2 linked regions of the Flavivirga eckloniae genome follow. The protein of the gene in region 2 binds, or shares a complex with, the protein of the main gene of each other region. Links are inferred from orthologs where the notes say so. Each region holds a gene or a part of one and is shown on either strand. Other genes may lie near its edges.

Region 1 (9,165 bases), 3.3 Mb from region 2 along the record:
AGAAGTGGCATCTGCTTTATTGTTTGTTCCATCCGATACTTTATTTTGCGAACCACAGCTTATAAGCATTATGGTTGTTATTATACTTAATAGTTTTTTCATTGTGTGCTTTATTAGTGTTTAAAGATAAAAAACTGCTATTATAATAATGCTATATTGGTCTAATTGTTTTCTTTCTAAAGTTGTATTGGGTTTAATTTGTTAGATTACGCTTATGCTTGTTTTTGAGATAAGCTCTTTGTTAGAATATTAAAATAATGGAATTACTTTTTTAATTACTTTTCGCGTTATCGTACATGCATCGGTTTGTATCCCCTTTAATATTTAGGCTAAAAGGAAGATTTGGTTAGTAGAATGGTAAAAAAAGAGGGTGCCTAAAAAATAGATTCTTTGTCATTTTAAGTATATAAGAACTACAAAGCATACTTTGTAGTGAATATCGCTAGTACATTAAAAAAACCGCAAAAGTACTAGCATGAATATACTTATCTTAAAATAATGCTTGCTGGGGCGAGCAAGTTTATCTTAATTGTAAATGACATCTTTTAGGCCCCTCCTCTCTCAATATTAAAACATTAAAACTGTTATAATTACTTCTTAACAACTTTACGAACTATTGTAGCTGTATCTGTTTGTAACTTTAATATATAAGTACCCGCAGATAACTGCGATAAATTCATAGTTTTATTATCCATTTGTTTTTGCGACATGACTTCGGCGCCTTGTAAATTGTAAATGTTTACTTGCTCGATTACATCATCTAAATCTATTTTAATATGGGCTATTGTTGGATTGGGCACTATCTTAATTGTATCTGGCGTTATGTCTTGAGTGCTTAAACTGCAATTCTTACCGCCATCTGTAATAACCCAACTAAAATTGGTCTCTAGCCTGTCCCGCTCGTCCTCTCCATTACAATACATACTATCGCCTCCATGAAATGTTACATTGCTTTTTATTAAACGTCTGCTCCAGCCTTTTAACAACGCATCATAATTTTCTGTAGAAAGCTTAACACCCGCAAACATATTTGTCATATTTTCAACTTTTGAAACATCCCAGCCTCCTATATTTTGATTAAAACTTATTGCTCCATTAAACATACCTTCCATTTTGGTAACTTCTGAAACAGAATCCCCCCAACGTGCTATATTTCCATTAAAATCAGTTGCACCACGAAACATATGCTTCATATTAGTAACATTATAAACATACCAACCTCCAATATCCTTATTAAAACTTGTTGCTCCATCAAACATACCTTCCATATTGGTAACACTTGAAACTGAAGCCCCCCATCGCTCTATATTTCCATTAAAACTGGCAGCATTACGAAACATATACTGCATGTTAGTTACATTATAGACGTACCAGTTTCCAATATTTTGATTAAAATTTGTGGCACCTTCAAACATGCCTTCCATATTGAGAACTCTTGAAACCGTACTTTCCCAGGGTGCTATATCTTGATTAAAGCTTGTTGCTCCTCGGAACATGTTCTTCATGGTGGTTACATTAGAAACCCTCCAATTCCCAATGTCCTGGTTAAAAGCAGTTGCTCCATCAAACATGCCTTCCATAGTAGTTACATTACGAACATCTCCTTCCCAAGCCCCAATACTTCCATTAAAACTTCTGGCGTTACGAAACATATACTCCATAGAAGTAACTTCTGAAACATCCCAATCTCCAATATCCTGATTAAAACTTGAGGCGCCATCAAACATACGCTCCATACTCATTCCTACTCTAGATAAATCTGGAGCATCTGTAGCTTTTCCTATTAAGTTTTCACAACCTTGAAAGGCGCCTTCCATAGATAGCCATTGTTCAGTACCCCATTGCTCTATGCTCTGTATTTTTAATCTATTTGCTGGTGTACTGTTACTAAAATCAATTCTAGGGAAATCTCCGGAAATTGTAACCGTATAAGTACCTGCTGTGGCATAGATATGTGTTGCATTACCCGTTTGATTAGTTTCTTCGGGGGTAGTATCACCCCAATCTACAGTATAATTATAACCTGTACCTGGTCCGGTAGTAGGTATAGTTATAGGGTCATTCGCGATTGTAGTTTGCCAAGTGGTAACAAATTGTGCATCGAATAACGAACAGTCCTCATCGCCATCTCTAATACGCCACTCAAAAGTGTCTATAAGCTTTTTTCTAGCTTCTTTCTTTTTACAATAAGTACTTAGTCCTCCGTCAAAAACGACATTTCGTTGTAATGAACGATTGCTCCAACCTTCTAACAAAGCTTCATAATTCTCCATAGACAGTTTAACATTAGAAAACATGCCTCTGGCATTGGTAAGGCTTACAACATTCCAACGTTCAAGGTTCTGATTAAAACTTATTGCTCCTGCAAACATATGATCCATTCTGGTAACATTTGTTACATCCCAACCACCTATATCTTGATTAAATTTGGCTGCCTGATAAAACATATCGTCCATATGCTCAACATTCAAAACTATCCAATTCTTTATATCTCCATTAAAATTTATTGCGGCATAAAACATATTGCTCATATCGGTAACTGCAGCTACGTTCCAATCTAAATCCTGATTAAAGGTAGTAGCAAATCCAAACATGAAACGCATATTTTTAACACTTGAAACATCCCAGTCCCCTATGTCCTGATTAAAGTTTGTTGCTCTTATAAACATACCTCGCATAGTTTGAACACTGGCTACTTTATCGCTCCAATTCCCAATATTTCCATCAAAATCTTCTGCACCACGAAACATAAACGCCATTGTAGTAACCTTCGAAACATCCCAATCACCAATATTCTGATTAAAATCTGAAGCGCCATCAAACATACTCGTCATGCTAGTAACATTTGAAACATCCCAACCTGTTATATCGCCATCAAATTTTGAAGCCCCTTTAAACAGGCTATGCATGCTCTCAACATTAGAAACATCCCAATTACCAATATTCTGATTAAAACTTGAGGCATTTTCAAACATTGTATTCATGTTTCTTACCATAGATAAATTTGGGGCATCTGTAGCTTTGCCCTGCAAATTTGTACAGCCGTTAAAAGCTCCTACCATAGAGGACCACACCTGGCTTCCCCATTGGTCAATACTTTGTATTTTTAATTTATTTTCAGGAGTACTGTTACTAAAAGATATCCTGGGGAAAGTTCCAGTAATTGTAACGGTGTAAGTTCCAGCTACAACATATGTGTGCGTTGCACTTCCTGTAATACCAGTTTCAGGAGGCGTGGTATCTCCCCAATCTACAGTATAATTATAGCCCGTACCACTTGTAGGTATAGTAATTGGTTCATTGGCTGTAGTAGTTTGCCAAGTCGTTTTAAATTGTGCTTGTAATGAGGTGTAGCACAATAGGAGAAGTACCAAAAGTGGTATCTTTTTTATCATTATGATAGATTTAAGGATTAACGAAGGTAAAATTAGCTTAAAAGCCTAATGTTACCATTGATGTACATCAAGAAATTAATTTTTTTTTTGTTGTTATAAAATTTACAACTGCAATAAAAAAATACCGCACTTAACTGTAAGTTAAATGCAGTATTTTTCATCATTTTAATGGATGTTGAAATGACAACCAATTAATCTATATAAACAAAAAACCTGCTTCAAAAATGAAACAGGTTTTTGTTTTTATAATGAGATTCCTGCATACGCAGGAATTATTTGTTATACCAACATAGTTACCGGGTTTTCAATATACCCTTTTAATGTTTGTAAAAACTGTGCTCCAGTGGCGCCATCAACTGTTCTATGGTCACATGCTAAAGTTAACTTCATGGTATTTCCAACAACAATTTGTCCTTCTTTAACAACCGGTTTTTGAACAATGGCTCCTACAGATAGAATAGCTGAATTTGGTTGGTTAATTATTGATGTAAAATAATCAATACCAAACATACCCAAATTAGAAACCGTAAAAGTACTTCCAGACATTTCATCTGGCGTTAACTTTTTGTTTCTTGCTTTACCTGCAAGTTCTTTTACTTCTGCTCCTATTTGTGGTAACGATTGCTCGTTGGCAAATCTAACTACAGGAACTACCAAACCATCTGGAACAGCTACTGCTACACCAATATGTACATGGTTGTTTAAACGCATTTTATCGTCAAACCACTGTGAATTTACCTGAGGATGTTGTTTTAATGCCAAGGCACAGGCCTTTACTACCATATCGTTAAATGATATCTTGGTATCCGGAATCGAGTTAAATTGCTTACGGAATGCTATGGCATTATCCATATCGAACTCTACTGCCAAGTAATAATGTGGTGCTGAGAACTTCGATTTTGTTAACGACTTGGCAATTGCTTTACGCATTTGCGAATTTGCAACCTCATCGAAATCTTCTTGTCCGGTTGGTACAAACTTACCTACTGCTGCTCCTGATTGTGCTGGAACGAAATTCTCGATATCGAATTTTATAATTCGTCCGTTTTCTCCAGAACCTTGAACTTGAGCTAGGTTAATGCCTTTTTCTTCTGCTATCTTTTTTGCTAAAGGCGATGCAAAGATGCGTCCGCCAGATGCTGTTTGAGGTGCTTTTTGCGGCTTAGTAGTCGCACTAGAAGCAGCTACTGCAACTTCCTTTTTAGGAGCTTCTACTTTAGGCGCCTCTTTTTTAGGAGCTTCTTCTGCTTTTGCTGAGCTAGAACCTGCTTTAAAGTTGCCTGCAACTCCAGATACATCGGTTCCTGCTGGACCAATTATAGCCAACAAGTCATCAACTTTTGCCGATTCTCCTTCTTGTAATCCTACATGTAACAATGTACCTGCTTGAAACGACTCAAACTCCATTGTTGCTTTATCTGTTTCTATTTCTGCAAGAATATCACCTTCCTCAACGGTATCTCCTATTTTTTTAAGCCATGTTGCAACTGTTCCTTCTTCCATGGTATCACTTAAACGTGGCATGGTTACAACTATAACACCTTCTGGTAGTTCAGCTTCGCTTGCTGGTTGCTCGCTTGAGGCTTCATCTTGAGCAGGTGCGGCTTCTTCCTTTGCTTCTGCGGGAGCATTACCGCCACCACTTAGTAAACTCGTAATATCTTCACCTTCTTCTCCAATAATAGCTAATAGTTCGTCTACTTTGGTTGTTTCTCCTTCTTGAACTCCAATATGAAGTAAAGTCCCTTCGTTGAAAGATTCGAATTCCATTGTAGCCTTATCGGTTTCTATTTCTGCTAGAATATCACCTTCCTCTATTTTATCTCCTACTTTCTTTAACCAAGCTGCGACAGTTCCTTCTTCCATGGTGTCGCTTAAACGCGGCATATTAATTACTATAGCCATAGCTTATAATTTATGTTGTATAAATGGGTAATCTTCTTGTTCGTATACAGCATCGTACATAACGTTCTTGTCTGGGAATGGTGATTCCTCTGCAAATTTCTCACATTCAGACACTAAATCTTTCACGCGCTTGTCGATTACTTTAATATCATCTTCTGAAGCATATTTCTTTTCAAGAAGAACTTCTTTAACCTGAGTAATCGGGTCTATTTTCTTGTATTCTTCTACCTCATCCTTTGTTCTGTAGTGTTGCGCATCACTCATAGAGTGTCCTCTATAACGGTACGTTTTTAACTCTAAGAATGTTGGTCCACCACCTTTTCTGGCACGTTGAATAGCTTCATCGAATGCTTCCGCTACTTTTACAGGGTTCATCCCGTCTACTGGCCCACAAGGCATTTCGTAACCTAAACCTAATTTCCAGATTTCTTCATGGTTTGCTGTACGTTCAACCGATGTTCCCATGGCATATCCATTGTTTTCACAAACAAAAACAACCGGAAGATTCCAAAGCATTGCTAAATTAAAGGTTTCATGAAGTGACCCTTGTCTTGCAGCTCCATCACCAAAACAACAAAGCGTAACGCCATCTACTTCATGATATTTATCTCCAAAAGCTATACCAGCTCCTAAAGGAATTTGACCTCCTACAATACCATGACCTCCATAAAAACGGTGCTCTTTGGAAAAGATATGCATTGAGCCTCCAAGACCTTGAGACGTCCCAGTAGCTTTACCATATAACTCGGCCATAACACGTCTAGGATCTACACCCATACCAATTGGCTGCACGTGATTCCTGTAGGCAGTAATCATTTTATCTTTAGTCAAATCCATCGCATGTAAAGCTCCTGCTAAAACCGCTTCTTGACCATTATACAAATGGAGAAATCCTCTTACTTTTTGTTGTATATATACAGCTGCCAGTTTATCCTCAAACTTTCTCCAAAACAGCATATCCTCATACCATTTAAGGTACGTTTCTTTAGTGATTTTTTGCATCGACTAGTATTAGGTTTTAATTAAGCAAATACAAAAGTAATACTTTGCTAGTTATTGCAAAAACGTTAGTTCATTAAAGTAAAAAAAATATCAAAAAAAAAACTCTTTATAGGCAAGATTACTTTTTTAATAATTTTTTATGTTGAATGCTGTGTTATTTAAAATTTTTTATGAATTTAAAAATGCTTTTATCAAGATCCTAAAGCACGGTTTTATCAAAAACGAGAGGTAATAGGTTTGCAAGTGAATTGGATCTGGCAACTTTCCCTGTTTCTCCCATAAAATAAATTTCAATTGGGGTTTCCTGTTTTATTTCGTATTCGGCAATGGCTTGCCTACAAGCTCCACAAGGTGGAATAGGTTTTGTTGTTGGGTTGTTTTTTGATCCTGCCGAAATAGCCATTCGGATTATTTTTGCATCTGGATACTGCGAACCTGCATAATAGATGGCTGTACGCTCGGCACACAACCCTGATGGATAGGATGCATTTTCTTGATTGTTACCGGTAATAATTTCACCATTATCCAACAACAGTGCTGCTCCTACAGTGAAATTTGAGTAAGGCGCATAGGCCCTATTACGAGCTTTAAAAGCCTTTTGCATGAGTGGTATTATGTCTGTTGGAAGTGCATCTAAATCTTGATATATATATAATGTGGTTTCTATTTTTATTTCTTTCATATTTAAAGGTAATAAATATTATAAATAAAAAAAGAAGGTGTTTAAAAAGTATTTATAATCCTACTTCTTAAACACCTTCCTTTATATATCTTAAACTAAATACGGTTCTAATTAATATTCATTATACGCATTTTCTCCAATGTTAAACGTTAAAGAGAAACGCAATGTATTTTCTAACGGGCTTTGAACTTTTGATGCCGAAAACAAGTAAGACAAATCTATATTTACAACATTGGCTTTAAAGCCAGCTCCTAGTGCTAAAAACTTTCTAGCCCCTTTATCTTCGCTTTCGTTAAAATAACCCGCTCTAAAAGCAAAAGAGTTTTGATACACGTATTCTGCACCCAAAGACCAGGTAAACTCTTTTAGCTCTTCGCTAAAACCATCTGGAGCATCTCCAAATGACTGGAACATTCCAGATAAAAAACTTACATCCGGATCTTTTCCTTCTACAATTATAGTAGGTTCGTCATTATCTTGGTCTCCATCACTGTCTGTATCAACAAAACCATAAACAGGAGGTGTTGGCACCAATAGTTTTGTTACTTCGCCTGTTATGGCAATTTTATTAAAATCGTCGAATATAAAATCGAATCCAGCTCCTAAACGTAAGTTAGTAGGCTGAAAATTCTCTATACCATCTTCAACATATTTAAATTTTGGTCCTATATTCTGAATAGCAAATCCAGCTCTCCAACGTCCGTTAAAATCGGAATAAGCTTCTTCCTCACTTTGATAGTAACCGGAAATATCCACACCAAAAGTATTTGCAGAACTTGCATCGATATCTGCATTATTTAATTTTAAATCCGATCTCGCATAACGCATAGCTACAGACATTGCAAACCTATCTGATAATTTTAATGCATAAGATGCATCTAAGGTAAGCTCGTTTGGTCTTTCAATTATTGGAGTAAACGCTTGCTGTTGGGCTTGGGCTTCAGAAATAAATTCGATATCTCCCAAAGAAAAATATCTTAAACTTACAGCAAACGCACTACGCTCATCTAAACGGTTAAAATAGGTAAGATTTCCTAAAAAGATATCGTTTACCAATTTACTTAGATAAGGCGTGTAACTAACACCAATTCCTGATTTTGTCTCTGAAAACACATATTTAGACGAATTCCATTGTTGCGAAAAAGCATCAACAGAAGTTGCAACACCCATATCTCCCATACCAGCTGCTCTTGCATCTGGAGCAATTAAAACAAATGGCAATCCTGTGGTTATTGCTCTCCTATCTTGACCTGGTAAAATAACTGTTTCTTGAGCATTTAGTTTTAGTACAAAAACAAATGCTATTGCGATTAATATTTTATTCTTCATGTATTAAATTTAGTTGTAAATATAATTTTTATTTTAAAACTCGTCAGTTTTTATCTGCAACTTGTTTAGCTTTTGCGTTACAAATCGTCGAATAGCACTATAAGATGACCAGTTTTTCAATTTTTTCTACTTTTTTATTTAATAGATTAGAGTGTACTGTAAGTTTATAAATATAGACCCCTTTTCCTATTTTATCTCCAAAATCGTCTCTTCCGTCCCAAACAAGATCTCTAGATAACGAACTTGTTGTTTTTATACCCCCTGTTGTTACACCATTAATCGTTCTCACTAGTTTTCCTGAAACAGTGAATATCTGTATAGAAACGTCTAAAGGTTCCGAACTATTGTGATTGAACCAAAATTCTGTGTAATTTACAAAGGGATTAGGGTAATTAAGTACATTATTAATTACCAAATCCTGATCTTTATCGAATACAACAAATTGAATTTCAGAAGTCGAGGAATTGTTATACACATCCCAGGCTTTTAAGGTTAAAGTATGCAATCCGGGCTCTAAATCCCTAAGAGGAAAGCTCACAACTCCTTTTTGATAATCGTCTATTTCTGTTTGGTAATAATCATTTAGTACTATTGGGTTTGTTTCGTCTCCATCTATTATAGCTACTATATCGTGCCCTATACCACTAGCCGTATTAATACCATTAGTATCTTCCAGTTTAGCCAATAATGTAGGTGATTCGTTTGTTATACCCCCCGATACAAAGTTCTCATCATTCATATAAAGGGTGATAACCGGACCTATATTATCCTCGGCGGCATTTTCATTTAATCCTCCTATTCTAACTGTATTAACGCTTGCTCCTGACTGATCTTCGGTTAATGCTTCATTTC
Region 2 (9,131 bases):
TTAATCGTTTTATTATGCCTTTCAATATGATTTAAAAACTGCTTTACAACTTCTACACATGAGATTTTTTTATCTCTTATGAGTTGTGTTATTTCTGTTGCGCTTTTAAAAATTATATGTATCATTATTATCGACTTTATTAAGCAAATGCCATACTATATCGCTTAAATCTTCGACAAAGATGCAACGCTTTTAAAGTGTACAAGGTTTAGGTATCAAGGATGAAAAAAGAAGAGGTATGCGCTTATAAGGAAGCACTCAAAAACCCTTATAAACATTAAGGTTTAAAGATTTTATTGATGTGTAAAAATTAAGGTATGAGTTTACAGGCAAATGCTATAAATTTTAGTTTTTATAACTAAGCGTTAAAAAATTCGGTAGGTGTTTTTCCGGTTTGTAGTTTAAAATGCTTGTTAAAAGTAGACTTGGTACTAAAACCACAATCGTAAGCCAAAGAAATCATGGTGTATTTCTTATTTTCAGGAAGTGATGCCAGCTCGATAAATGCATTAACCCGAAGCGCATTTATATAATTATAGAAGTTTTTGCCCTCCATTTCATTAATAACCTGCGATAAATGGTTAGGATGTACCTCCAGCTCTTTTGCAAACTCTACCAAGGTGAGTTCTTCATTTTTATAGATAGCATTCTCATTAACCAACCTATTTAATTTAGCATAAATCTGTGATGCCATATCCTCAGTTAAACCAGATTTTTCATATTTTCCAACTGGGGTTCTGGGTTTTGAATGCGCTTTGATAGCATCTTTTTTAACAGTGTTCCCAATATCTTCTTTTGAAGCTTGCTGCTCTAATACTTGAGTTGAATTAAAGATATTTAATTGATTAATCCCAAAAACGGCAATGCATAATACAAAAACCACAACTGCCAGATAAATAATATGGTTATCGAAAAAAGCTGAAAGTATCCAAATAAAAACAAATCCGAATGAAAGCAACCAAAGCCATTGTAATTCTTTTTTATCGGTATTTGAAAAATCATCCTGAATTTTTATCCTATACCTTTTTATCAAAACGATAGACCAAATAGAATAAGCCAATCCGGAAATTGCAATAACTAGGTTATTAGTTATTAAAAACCACTCAAACCCTACACCATCATTTTTATAAACATATAATTTTTCTGCATCCGGCAATAAATAAAACTCTGTAGCTAAAAGATAAATAGTAATAGTTGGCACAAAATGTAATAGTATTACCAAAATATTATTTAAAGGGTTTCCCGTTATCTCCCTTACATAGAAATACAAAAAGGCTCCAATAATTATGGGAATTCCAAAACTGGTTCCTAACCAGTTTGGATACTGATAAATCGTCTCACTAATATTAGCATAATTATATATTTGACTAATAGAAATAAATATTAGCCACAGTACCAAAATCTTATCCGCACGCGATTTATTCTTTTTTATTAATAAAAGAAGTGAAAGAAAAACAGCTATAAAAATCCCAACTATATAAATCACCATTTAAGTTTAAGCATTAAACAAAGTAACATAATATTTTGGTCTTTATTATGCTTCGTAGTAAATAAATAATGACCGGAAATCTAAATAAAATAACATAAACTACCTTAGTGTTTAAAGCCAAATAACTTCCTATTTTCCTATCTTTACCCTATGCAATTTCATCCGTTATACAAACGCTATTTCTGGCAGATTTTTACTTTCGGAATCATTTGGTTGTTTTTTGGTTTAACCTATGTTATGCTCGAGTATGGCATTTTGGGACAACTTACCATATATCCTGCAACAGGAAACAAATACAGTCCGCACAATTCAATAATTATGATTAGTAGTGGCAGTTTTTTGATAGGCTTGGTTCAGGGATGTGTTGAAGTTTTATGGCTCAAAGCATATTTTAAACATAAATCATTCTGGATCAAAATTTTATTCAAAAGCATTTTCTATACGCTTTTTGTTATTGTTTTTCTCATAGCGCTAACCCTTGTTTACAATTCATTTTTACACAAGGCTCCCATATTTTCGTCGGTTGTTATTGGCACCTTACTGGTGTTTATGAAGAAGTTCTCCTTTTGGAGCATCATATTATATTCAGGCATCATATTAGACATTTCTTTATTTTACTCGGAAATTAGAGACTATTTAGGTGAAAATGTCATGATTAACTACCTTGGCAAGTACCATAAACCCAAACAAGAAACACGTATATTTATGTTTCTGGATATGAAATCATCAACCACAATAGCAGAAAGCCTAGGTCATAAAGCATATTTTGAGCTTTTAAAAACCTATTATGCCGATATGACCAATGCTATTTTAGAAACTTCTGGCGAAGTATATCAATATGTTGGTGATGAAATTGTGGTTACCTGGAAAGAAAAGCCCGGGGTTTATAAAAACAACTGTATACATTGTTTTAGAAAAATTTCTGAAGCCATAAACAAAAAAAGAGATAAGTATATAGAACGATTTGGTTTAGTACCGGAGTTTAAAGCAGGTTACCACATTGGTATGGTTACAACCGGAGAAATAGGTGTTATTAAAAAAGACCTCATCCATACCGGCGATATTTTAAACACCTCGGCACGTATACAGGCAGAGTGCAATAAATTTAATTCTAAAGTGCTTATCTCGGAAGCGCTTTCAGAAAAACTAGTAGAAGACCATCGGTTTTCCTGTATTAAAATTGATAACTTATTACTTCGCGGGAAAAACCATCATATACAGTTGTATAAGGTGGTTTTTGATTAGTTAAGACACGAATACTAGTTAACCTTCTAATTAGAAAATAGGATCTAAAAAGACCAAAACAAATCCCTGCAAAAATTATTAATCCAATAATATCTATATGAATGGGAATACTTTACATATTCAAAAACAGCAATAAAAAAAGCGAACTCAATAGGTTCGCTTTCTTATTACTTTATATAAATTAATACATTACATATGCAGCGCTCTATCATCAGTAGCTGCTAAAGCTGCTTCTTTGATAGCCTCCGTAAATGTAGGATGCGCATGAGACATACGCGATACATCCTCAGCAGACGCTCTATATTCCATGGCCACAACTGCTTCTGCAATCATATATGCAGCACAGGTACCTATAATGAGGCTCCAACCTAAAACCTGGATCCTTCATTAATAATTACTGAGACTAAAAGGGTCGGAATAAAAGTACAGAACACCCAATATAACGATACAAGTCTTTTGTAACTAAATAAGGTGGCACAGGTTGCAATATTTGAGTTGTACAAATGGGGCCTACATAATCTACACCGCAATCTTCAGGTGGAAACGGTAATTGAAAGCAATGACCTGTATATTCTGTGTACCATGCAATTGGTATTACTTCTTCACTACTATTTTCATTAGAGCTAAAAGCAAAAGAAACCATAATAGCCAGTACTAATACAAATATTGGCAAAATAAGTTTTAAAAGTTTTGTTTTCATAATATAGACGTTTAAAGTTAATGACCTACTCTTTTTTACAGGTTTTCGGTCTTCTCCCTGACTGCAGTATATTTATCAAGTTATTTAATTTCTGTCTGTCGCACATAACTTGAAATTTCAAAGAAAAATCAATATTAATATCTATTTTAAAATAACTATTAAAATATAATCGTAAGGGATAAACACTTATACAAAAAGGACTATATCTAATGAACTGAAAAAAAAAGGTGCCTAAATGGACACCTTTTTAAAAATTTTAAAAGCTTTTTATCAAATCACATATGCAGCGCTCTATCATCAGTAGCTGCTAAAGCTGCTTCTTTGATAGCCTCAGTAAATGTAGGATGTGCATGAGACATACGCGATACATCCTCAGCAGACGCTCTATATTCCATCGCCACAACGGCTTCTGCAATCATATCTGCAGCACGGGCACCTACCATGTGCACACCTAAAATTTCGTCGGTTGTTTTATCTGCAAGCACTTTTACAAATCCATCTAAATCCATACTCGCTCTACTTCTTCCTAAAGCACGCATAGGGAATTGTCCTTTTTTGTATTCGATTCCAGCTTCTTTAAGTTGCTCTTCTGTTTTTCCAACAGCAGCAACTTCTGGCCATGTATAAACGACTCCTGGAATTAAATTATAATCTACATGTGGTTTTTGTCCTGCTAACGTTTCTGCAACAAATACACCTTCTTCTTCCGCTTTGTGTGCTAACATAGCCCCTTTTATAACATCTCCTATAGCATAAATGTTAGAAGCACTTGTTTGTAAATGATCATTTACCTCAACCTGTCCTCTATCATTTAACTTTACGCCTGCTGCTTCGGCATTTAAACCATCTGTATAAGGACGACGTCCTACAGACACTAAACAATAATCGCCTTTAAACTCTACCTCTTCACCTTTTTTATTGTCTGCTTTTACGATAACTTCATCACCTACACGTTCCACAGATTTTACTTTATGCGATGCGTTAATTTTAAACTTCTGCTTCTTTAAAACTTTATTAAGCTCTTTAGATAGGCCTGCATCCATGGTTGGAATAATACGATCCATAAATTCAACAACCGAAACGTCTGCACCTAATCTTTTATATACCTGTCCAAGCTCTAAACCAATAACACCTCCACCAATAACAATTAAATGTTTTGGTATTTCTTTAAGTTTTAAAGCTTCTGTAGATGTTATAACGCGCTCTTTATCAATATTTATAAATGGCAAACTTGAAGGTTTACTTCCAGTTGCTATAATCGTGTTTTTGGCTTCAATTTCGGTAGTTTCATCTCCCGAAATCGTAATATGTGTGGCATCTTTAAAACTTCCTAAACCTTGATAAACATCGATATTATTTTTCTTCATCAAGAAATCGACACCACCAATAGTTTGATCAACTACAGCCTGCTTACGAGCAATCATTTTTTCTAAATTCACCTTAATATCCCCTGGTATTTCTATACCATGCTCTTCAAAATGCTTTACCGCATCTTCGTAATGATGGGAAGAATCTAAAAGGGCTTTACTTGGTATACAACCAACATTTAAACAAGTTCCCCCTAACGTTGAGTACTTTTCTATAATGGCTGTTTTCATTCCTAATTGCGCACAACGTATTGCTGCTACATATCCTCCAGGACCTGAACCTATTACGGCTACATCGTATGAATTCATAAAGTTTATTTGAAGTTTTTTATTTTTTTAATACAGATCGTAAAAATACAAATGTTTTATGGTAAGGCAATAAAAAATACGACTCTTATCGTTTACGCTCAATATCTTTTATAACCCAATCAAACTCGGGGTCTTTTTTTAGGTTTCTGTCAATAATTGAGGATGAAATTTCAATATCTGGCATTACGCCATAACCATCGGGACTTTGTTTTTGTGGTGCTTCTATTTGCATCATACCCATCCTAATTTTTAGTTTGGTATTTGGCAGTTCGTATAGCTTATAAATTCCGGCAACAGTGCCATTATAAGCGCCCCCTGTTTCTTCACCAACAAAAGTGGCTCTTTTTGTAGCTTTTAAATGTGTGGATATTAATGAGGAAGCCGAAAATGAATTCCCGTTAATCAGCACATAAATATCTCCCGTAAAATGTAAAGGTCTAGGGCCCCTAAGTCTCGTCTGTCTAAACCTGTAATATAACTTTCCTTCTTGTTTTCTGGTCCTTATTAAATTTTGAACAACAATTACAGGAGAAGCCAAACCAGACAGCACTTTTATACTATTAGGCGTAGTATTACTCATTAAAAATTTCAAGAACGGTATGCGACTATTCACTTCGCTATCTTCAATAAACTTATACTGTTTATTGGTTAAATGTGAATACAGATAGTCTATTTCGGCTATTCTACCACCACCATTATCTCTTAAATCTAAAATTAAATATTTCGTTTTTGCAGAATCCAACTTCGCAAAACTTTCCTTGTAGAACCGTTTGTAATTACCATTAGTAAACCCTCTTAGCTTCATATAAGCCACATCTTCGGCTTCCTCTACAAAACGAAAGTTTCGTGTATACGTTTTATACTTTTTTATAAAGCCGTGCATTCTGTTAAACTTTCGTTTCTTTTTAGCTGCTATGCGATTGGCTTTTTTTTCTGCGGAAGTTAACTTTACAGGTTTTACAATTTTAGTAGAATCTTTCTTCTTAGACTTCTTTTTCTTTTCTATTCGCCTCAAAGTTTTTATAAATAACGAGTCCTCATTTTTAAAGGTAACCCTTAAGCTATCTACATAACCTTTATCCTTGTAATAAAAACTGGAAAAACGGCGTCCCACATATCTGTTATGCAATGTGGTATTATAGCCATCTGATGAAAAACGTGTTTTATATACATCTATTAAATCTGAAACCAAATCGTCTTCAATTTTAACCACTTCGCAACCTACAACAGTAGAGTCCTTGCCTCTGGTGCTTTTAACCCAAAGTTTGTTTTGTAAGTATTCAAAATCTAAAGCATAAAATTCAAACTTACGCTTAAGCAACTGTTTTCGTTCCTTTTTTGTGTACCATTTATTTGCAGAACCCAACGAAATATGCCCCTGTTTCACCTGAGAAACTACAGGCGCTAGCTTTTTGTAAAATTCACGAGAATTAATGGGTGTTTTAATAGCTTCTTTTAAACTGTCGAATTTAAAATCTAAAACTTCTTTAGGAGTATATTGATATAATTTGGGATGATGTCTTTTTAATTGATTGTAAACCTTATCAATGTCTTCATGTAAATCTACTACGGGATGTAATTTGGTTATCTGTTCGTTATGGGTTTTAACGCTTGTACAAGACACTAAAATCAATACAACCAAAACTAATAAAACCGTTTTTTTCATCTGTTATTTTAATTCTACCCGCTAAAGTAAATGTATTTAATTAAATGAATAATCAATTAGTAATTCTTTAACGCCTAAATTAAAGAAGAATTCCTTTAGCCTTTACCTAGAGGTTTCTGTTGAAATTGTCATTCCCATGCTTGTGCTGAACTAGTTTCAGTAAAAACAGGAATCTAAATATAGAATTTTGATCTCTTAAAAAGATAAAATCAAGAGAAAACCTCAATAATACTATTAAGTGCCTCCCTATCTCTAGAGATTTTTTAATTTGTTTTTTTCGGTAACTACACGCACCAATAACTTCATAAAATTATGTAGTTTTGTGCTCCATGCAAAAAAACATTAACATACAAAACAAAAAAGCACGCTTTCAATATGAAATATTGGACAAGTACACGGCTGGAATTGTGCTAACCGGAACGGAAATTAAATCGATACGCAACAGCAGAGCATCCATAGCCGAAAGTTTTTGTGAGTTTAATGATCGGGGCGAACTTTTTGTTATTAATATGACGATTGAAGAATATGCTTTTGGAAACTATTATAACCATCGCCCTAAAGCAGAAAGAAAACTTCTATTAAACAAAAGGGAGCTTAAAAGTCTGCTAAAAGATGTTCAAAATAAAGGGCTTACCATTATCCCATTACGTTTATTTGTTAACGACAAAGGTTATGCTAAATTAGACATTGCCCTGGCCAAGGGTAAAAAACTGTATGATAAACGGGAAACTATTAAGGATCGTGACAATAAACGTGATTTAGATAGAATTAAAAAAAGCTATAAGTAATTCTCGGTTTTGCTAGAAGTGTATTCGTCACCAACATAAAAATCAACATTTGGCAGGGATTTTGATACAAAAATAAAATCGAAGATATATTTTTAAATAAAAAAGCTTTAACAGATTTAAGACCAACTTAAGTTTTCTTAGCTTATTAAGATTTACCATATTCAAGATGAAAAAAATCATATGCATTTTAGCACTGCTTGCAGTGGCCTTACCTTCACAATCTCAAGAAAAAGCAAAAGACTATTCAAAAAAAGTAAAAACCTTAGATGGTACAATAAAAACACTATACAGTGTTATTTCTGGCGAAAAGGGCGCTGAAAGAGATTGGGCTTTATTCAAGTTTTTATTTCAACCAAATGCCAAATTAATTCCAACCGGAAAAGACAAAGAGGGCAAACTAAAAGTACGTTTTATGTCTCCAGACGATTATGTAAAAAGCTCTGGGAAATGGTTGGTTCAAAATGGTTTTTTTGAAAAAGAAGTGCATAGAAAAGTGAACACCTTTGGCAATATTGCTCAAATATTCAGTACCTACGAGGCTTATTATAGTAAATCTGACAAAAAGCCTTTTATGAGAGGGATTAACAGTATCCAACTCTTTAATGATGGAAATCGTTGGTGGATTATCAATATTTATTGGGCTCCAGAAACCAAAGAAAATCCCATCCCAGGCCATTACCTCCCTATACAATAGATTATAATATAAAATATGAACAATTCCTTAAGATTAAACATAGCATTAACTGTTTTATTAATTACTGGCGTTTTTTCCAGCTTTGGACAAAAGCCAATAAAAGCAGTTCCCGTTTTTAAAGACGGACAAGCTCAAATCGTAGAGGGCTTTAAAGACCCTAGCAGATGGATAAGACACGATTTATGGGTAGAAACTACCTTCGATACCGATGGCAATGGTAAATTAGACCGTATGCACGTAGCGGTTACAAGACCTGAACAAACAGAAAGTGAAGGATTAAAACTTCCTATTATTTATATTTCGAGTCCATATTTTGCTGGTGTAGCACCACAGGTAAATGGGCTTTTTTGGAATGTAAAACATGAACTTGGTGAAGCTACAGAAGCACGTGTTCATGCCGAAGTAACTCGTGTTGGCGAACGTCCTATTATATCCAATTCCCATATAAGAAAATGGGTTCCAAGAGGCTATATTGTAGTACACTCGTCTTCTCCTGGTACCGGGCTTTCGCAAGGCGCACCAACTGTTGGAGGCGAAAATGAATCCTTAGCGTGTAAAGCGGTTATCGATTGGCTATGTGGTCGTGCAAAAGGTTATAAAACCCTAAACGGAAATGAAATTGTTACCGCCTACTGGTCTACCGGAAAAGTAGGTATGACCGGAACATCCTATAACGGTACGCTACCCGTAGCTGCAGCCACTACAGGTGTAGAAGGTTTGGAAGCTATTATACCGATTGCTCCAGTTACTTCATTTTACCAATACTACAGATCAAATGGCTTAGTACGATCTCCCGGAGGTTATTTAGGCGAAGATATTGATGTACTTTACGACTTTATACATAGTGGCGACGAGGCTAACCGTCCATATAAT

The links.
Region 1: the proteins of lpdA (region 2) and C1H87_RS16755 are in contact, whole or in part, in a crystal structure (PDB 1EBD), measured with the Geobacillus stearothermophilus proteins. The link is inferred for Flavivirga eckloniae from one-to-one orthologs. Residues at the interface, in WP_049624544.1 of Geobacillus stearothermophilus: Pro340, Ser341, Asp344, Tyr345, Arg403, Asp406, Val408, Glu431, Ala432, Gly433, Asp438; in WP_033016211.1 of Geobacillus stearothermophilus: Ile130, Ala131, Met132, Pro133, Arg136, Arg140, Glu141, Asn155, Arg157.

Annotation. Positions count from the first base shown.
Region 1 is NZ_CP025791.1:4,042,045-4,051,209, reverse strand. Bases 2,988-5,843 are described here. They hold C1H87_RS16755 (pyruvate dehydrogenase complex dihydrolipoamide acetyltransferase), read right to left. Parts: upstream 5,301-5,843; coding sequence 3,675-5,300; downstream 2,988-3,674. Other genes in these bases: pdhA (pyruvate dehydrogenase (acetyl-transferring) E1 component subunit alpha), read right to left, coding at 5,304-5,843; C1H87_RS16760 (BspA family leucine-rich repeat surface protein), read right to left, coding at 2,988-3,395. In the rest of the region: C1H87_RS16765 (M28 family metallopeptidase), read right to left, coding at 1-102; more of C1H87_RS16760, read right to left, coding at 591-2,987; more of pdhA, read right to left, coding at 5,844-6,302; cdd (cytidine deaminase), read right to left, coding at 6,502-6,984; type IX secretion system outer membrane channel protein PorV, read right to left, coding at 7,096-8,313; type IX secretion system sortase PorU, read right to left, coding at 8,411-9,165.
Region 2 is NZ_CP025791.1:697,544-706,674, forward strand. What follows is about bases 2,911-5,732. They hold lpdA (dihydrolipoyl dehydrogenase), read right to left. Parts: upstream 5,111-5,732; coding sequence 3,710-5,110; downstream 2,911-3,709. Other genes in these bases: C1H87_RS02905 (DUF6520 family protein), read right to left, coding at 3,138-3,434; C1H87_RS02915 (S41 family peptidase), read right to left, coding at 5,196-5,732. Also shown: C1H87_RS02885 (amidase), read right to left, coding at 1-125; C1H87_RS02890 (helix-turn-helix domain-containing protein), read right to left, coding at 359-1,489; C1H87_RS02895 (adenylate/guanylate cyclase domain-containing protein), read left to right, coding at 1,640-2,734; more of C1H87_RS02915, read right to left, coding at 5,733-6,776; SsrA-binding protein SmpB, read left to right, coding at 7,106-7,564; C1H87_RS02925 (hypothetical protein), read left to right, coding at 7,731-8,258; C1H87_RS02930 (Xaa-Pro dipeptidyl-peptidase), read left to right, coding at 8,274-9,131. UniProt on the Escherichia coli protein: Lipoamide dehydrogenase is a component of the glycine cleavage system as well as of the alpha-ketoacid dehydrogenase complexes.